Regions from separate parts of the Actinomadura sp. WAC 06369 genome, predicted to be linked through region 1. Evidence: riboswitches for the same ligand, from Rfam matches in the RefSeq annotation. Region 1 holds a riboswitch; the other holds the start of a gene.
The links. Region 1 has a riboswitch for thiamine pyrophosphate ahead of thiC (phosphomethylpyrimidine synthase ThiC). Riboswitches for the same ligand answer to the same signal wherever they lie in the genome.

Region 1 (2,182 bases):
TTCACCGCCGAGATGCTGAAGCGGCGCGGCGAGGACCTCGACGGGCAGCAGGTCGTGGTGTCCGGGTCCGGCAACGTCGCCATCTACTCGATCGAGAAGGCGCAGGCGCTCGGCGCGAACGTCATCACCGTGTCCGACTCGGGCGGCTACGTCGTCGACGAGAAGGGCATCGACCTCGACCTGCTCAAGCACGTCAAGGAGGTCGACCGGGGCCGCGTCTCCGACTACGCGGAGCTGCGCGGCGCCTCGGCCCGGTTCGTCCCGGCGGGGCGGGTCTGGGACGTGCCGGCCGACATCGCGCTGCCGTCGGCGACCCAGAACGAGCTGGACGCCGAGTCCGCCCGGATCCTCGTCCGCAACGGGGTGAAGGCGGTGGCGGAGGGCGCGAACATGCCGACGACGCCCGAGGCCGTCCACATCCTGCAGGACGCCGGCGTGGCGTTCGGGCCCGGGAAGGCCGCGAACGCGGGCGGCGTGGCGGTCAGCGCGCTGGAGATGCGGCAGAACGCGGGCCGCGAGTCATGGACGTTCTCGCAGGTCGAGAGCGAACTGGCGCGGATCATGCGCGACATCCACGCCACCTGCTTCGAGACCGCCGAGCGGTACGGCGCCCCCGGCGACTACGTCGTCGGCGCCAACATCGCCGGCTTCGAGCGGGTCGCCGACGCGATGCTCGCGCAGGGCCTGGTCTGACCGGCCTGGTCTGACCGGCCTGGTCTGACCCGTCCCGCGTGACGGCGGGAGGAGCGCCGGCGGCGGTGTAGGACGCCGGCGGCCCGCCCGCCGCGGAACGGACGCGCGTGCCGCCCCCGGTCACCGGGGGCGGCACGCGCGCGTCTACCCCATGCTCCCCGGTTGCGGCAACGGGGGCGGCAGGGGTTACCGTCGATCACGACCGACGCGGGGGCCCGGCGAACCGGGCTGAGATAGCGGCTGGCACGGCCGCTGACCGCATGAACCTGACCGGGTAATGCCGGCGTAGGGAGAGATCGAGTCGTGAACGAATCTGTGGTTCAGGCCGCCCGCAAGACGTACCTGCAGGGCTCCCGGCCCGATGTGCGGGTGCCGATGCGGGAGGTGCCGCTGACCAACGGCGACGCCATGGTCCTGTACGACACGTCGGGACCGTACACCGACCCCGCCTTCGAGACCGACGTCCGCCGGGGCCTGCCGGCCCTGCGGGACGCGTGGATCGCCGAGCGCGGCGACACCGCCGCCTACGACGGGCGCGCCGCGCGCCCCGAGGACGACGGGCGCCGGTCCGGCGATCCGCTGCGGGAGGGCGCGGCGTTCCCCGCGCGGCGGCCGCGCCGGGCGTCCGGCGGGGCCGTCACCCAGCGCGCCTACGCGCGGCGCGGGGAGATCACGCCCGAGATGGAGTTCGTCGCGCTGCGCGAGGGCGTCGCGCCGGAGTTCGTCCGGGACGAGCTGGCGGCGGGCCGCGCGGTGCTGCCGGCGAACGTCAACCATCCCGAGATCGAGCCGATGATCATCGGCCGGAACTTCCTGGTGAAGGTGAACGCCAACATCGGGAACTCGGCGGTGGCGTCCTCGATCGAGGACGAGGTGGAGAAGATGACGTGGGCGACCCGGTGGGGCGCCGACACGATCATGGACCTGTCGACGGGCCGCGACATCCACACCACCCGCGAGTGGATCCTGCGGAACTCGCCCGTCCCGGTGGGGACCGTCCCGCTGTACCAGGCGGTGGAGAAGGTCGGCGGCGACCCGGCCGAGCTGACCTGGGAGGTCTTCCGCGACACCGTGATCGAGCAGGCCGAGCAGGGCGTCGACTACATGACCGTCCACGCGGGCGTGCTGCTGCGGTACGTCCCGCTGACGGCGCGCCGCAAGACCGGCATCGTGTCGCGCGGCGGGTCGATCATGGCGGCGTGGTGCCTGGCGCACCACGAGGAGAACTTCCTGTACACGCACTTCCGGGAGCTGTGCGAGATCTTCGCTGCCTACGACGTCACGTGGTCGCTCGGGGACGGGCTGCGGCCCGGCTCGATCGCCGACGCCAACGACGAGGCGCAGTTCGCGGAGCTGCGCACTCAGGGCGAGCTGACGCGCATCGCGGCCGAGTACGACAACCAGGTCATGAACGAGGGGCCCGGGCACGTCCCGATGCACAAGATCAAGGAGAACGTCGACCTCCAGCAGGAGTGGTGCGACGGCGCCC
Region 2 (2,182 bases), on a different contig from region 1:
CCGCGCTCACGGCCGCGACGGCGGCGGCGACGCTCGTGCCCGCGGGCAGCTCGCGCGGCTCGCCGTTGACGATGACCTTCATCGCTTCACCTCGGAGAATCGGTCGGGGGAGAACGGGCGGGCGACCTCGGGCACCGGGTCGCCGAGCAGCGCCGCGGACAGCACGTCCGCCGAGACCGGCGCGAGCAGCACGCCGTGCCGGAAGTGCCCGGTGCCGAGGACCAGCCCCGGCACGTCCGAGGCGCCCATGACCGGGGCGTTGTCGGGGGAGCCGGGCCGCAGCCCGGCGGTGACCTCGGCGAACTCGAGCTCGGTGACGCCGGGGATCAGCTCGCGGGCGTCCCGCAGCAGCTCCCACAGCCCGCCGGCGGTCACGCGGGTGTCGAACCCGAGCTCCTCCTGCGTGGCGCCGAGGACGATCTCGCCGTCGTCCGCGCGCGGCACCAGGTACACCGGCGAGCCCTTCACCAGCCCCCGGACGCACCGCCGCAGGAACGGCACGCGGGTGCGCAGCCGGATCACCTGCCCCTTGACGGGGCGGACGGGCGGGACGGTCCCGGCGGGCAGGCCGTCGAGGTCGCCCGACCAGGGGCCCGCGGACAGCAGGACGCGGTCGGCCCGCAGGACCGTCCCGTCGTCCAGGCGGACGCCCGCCGCCGCGTCCCGCTCGACGACCACGCCCGCCGCGCGGCGCCGCACGATCCGCACGCCGGACTTCTCGCACGCCGCGAGCAGCGCCGCGGCGAGCCGGCGCGGGTCGACGGACCCGTCCCGCGGGGCGAGCAGCCCGCCCCGCACGCCCGGCGCCAGCATCGGCTCCTGCTTGCGGCACTCCCGGCCGGTGAGCGCCTCGACGGGGAGGCCGAGGCTCTCCTGGAAGCGGCGCAGGTCGTCCAGGACGGCCAGGTCGTCGGAGTCGAACGCGACCTGGAGCAGGCCGTCGTCGCGGTACCCGGTGGCGGTCCCGGTGAATTCCTCCAGTTCCGCCACGAACGCGTCGTAGCGGTCGTGGGCCGCGAGGTTGAGCCGCAGCAGCGGCTCCTCGCCGTAGGCCAGCTCGCTGACAGGGGTGATCATGCCCGCGGCGACGGCCGTCGCGCCGCCCGCGGGCGCGGGATCGACGAGGGTCACCGCGCCGCCCCGGCCGGCCGTCCGCCACGCCGCGGCCAGGCCGACGATCCCGGCCCCGATGACGACGATCTCCATTCGCGCTCCCTTCGCCGGCATGATCCGGATCAGGTCAGGCGGTCGGCGGCCCGGTCAGCCGCCCTCTCAGCCCGGTCGCACCGGACTCCCGCGGGTGTTCTGGGTGGTCTTCCCCCACTTTACGACCGCTGTGACGTACATGACCGTCTGGACACATGTCCAGGCAAAAGCGGCCCCACTAAGGTGAGCGCCATGGAGAGGCTTGTTGTCGTGGGTGGCGGGCTGGCCGGCGTGCGCGCCGTGGAGGCCCTGCGCAGGAAGGGGTACGAGGGCGCGCTCACCCTCGTCTCGGCCGAGCGGCACCGGCCGTACGACCGGCCGCCGCTGTCGAAGGCCGTCCTCGCGGGCGACTCCGACGACACCACCGTCGACGCCGACTGGGACGCCCTGCGCTGCGAGCTCCTCCTCGGCGAGCGGGCCACCGCGCTGCGCCCCGGCGCGCCCGGCCGCGGCGGCGTCGTCGCCACCACGGCCGGCGACCTGCCCTTCGACGGCCTGGTCATCGCCACCGGCGCGGCCCCGATCACGCTGCCCGGCGACGGCCGCCAGCACGTCGTCCGCACCATCGAGGACGCCCGCGAGCTGCGCGGCCTCCTCGTCCCGGGCGCCCGCGTCGCGATCGTCGGCGCGGGCTGGATCGGCGCCGAGGTCGCCACCACCGCCGCGAGGAAGGGCTGCGCGGTCACCGTCGTCGAGGCCGCCGACACGCCCCTCGCGAACGCGCTCGGCGCCGAGGCCGGCGCCCTGACCGCGCCCTGGTACGCCGAGGCCGGCGTCGAGCTCCGCACCGGCGTCAAGGTCGCCGAGGTCGACGGGCGCGGCCTCGTCCTGGCCGCCGACGGGGCGCCCGGCCGCATCGACGCCGACGCGGTCGTCGTCGGCGTCGGCGTCCGGCCCGACCTCGGCTGGCTCGCCGGCTCAGGCCTCCTCCTCGAACGCGGCGTCGTCACCGACGCGGCCTTCCGCACCTGCCACG

Region 2: it holds a riboswitch for thiamine pyrophosphate, as region 1 does, so the genes downstream of both, thiO (glycine oxidase ThiO) here and thiC (phosphomethylpyrimidine synthase ThiC) in region 1, are expected to answer to the same signal.

The regions. Positions count from the first base shown of each region.
Region 1 covers NZ_QHJN01000017.1:40,171-42,352, reverse strand. Annotated here, with positions in the region: gene gdhA (NADP-specific glutamate dehydrogenase) at 1-693, shown strand, start outside; TPP riboswitch at 891-1,005, shown strand; gene thiC (phosphomethylpyrimidine synthase ThiC) at 997-2,182, shown strand, end outside.
Region 2 covers NZ_QHJN01000260.1:2,050-4,231, forward strand. Annotated here, with positions in the region: gene thiS (sulfur carrier protein ThiS) at 1-82, opposite strand, end outside; gene thiO (glycine oxidase ThiO) at 79-1,206, opposite strand; TPP riboswitch at 1,196-1,308, opposite strand; gene DMH08_RS37430 (NAD(P)/FAD-dependent oxidoreductase) at 1,399-2,182, shown strand, end outside.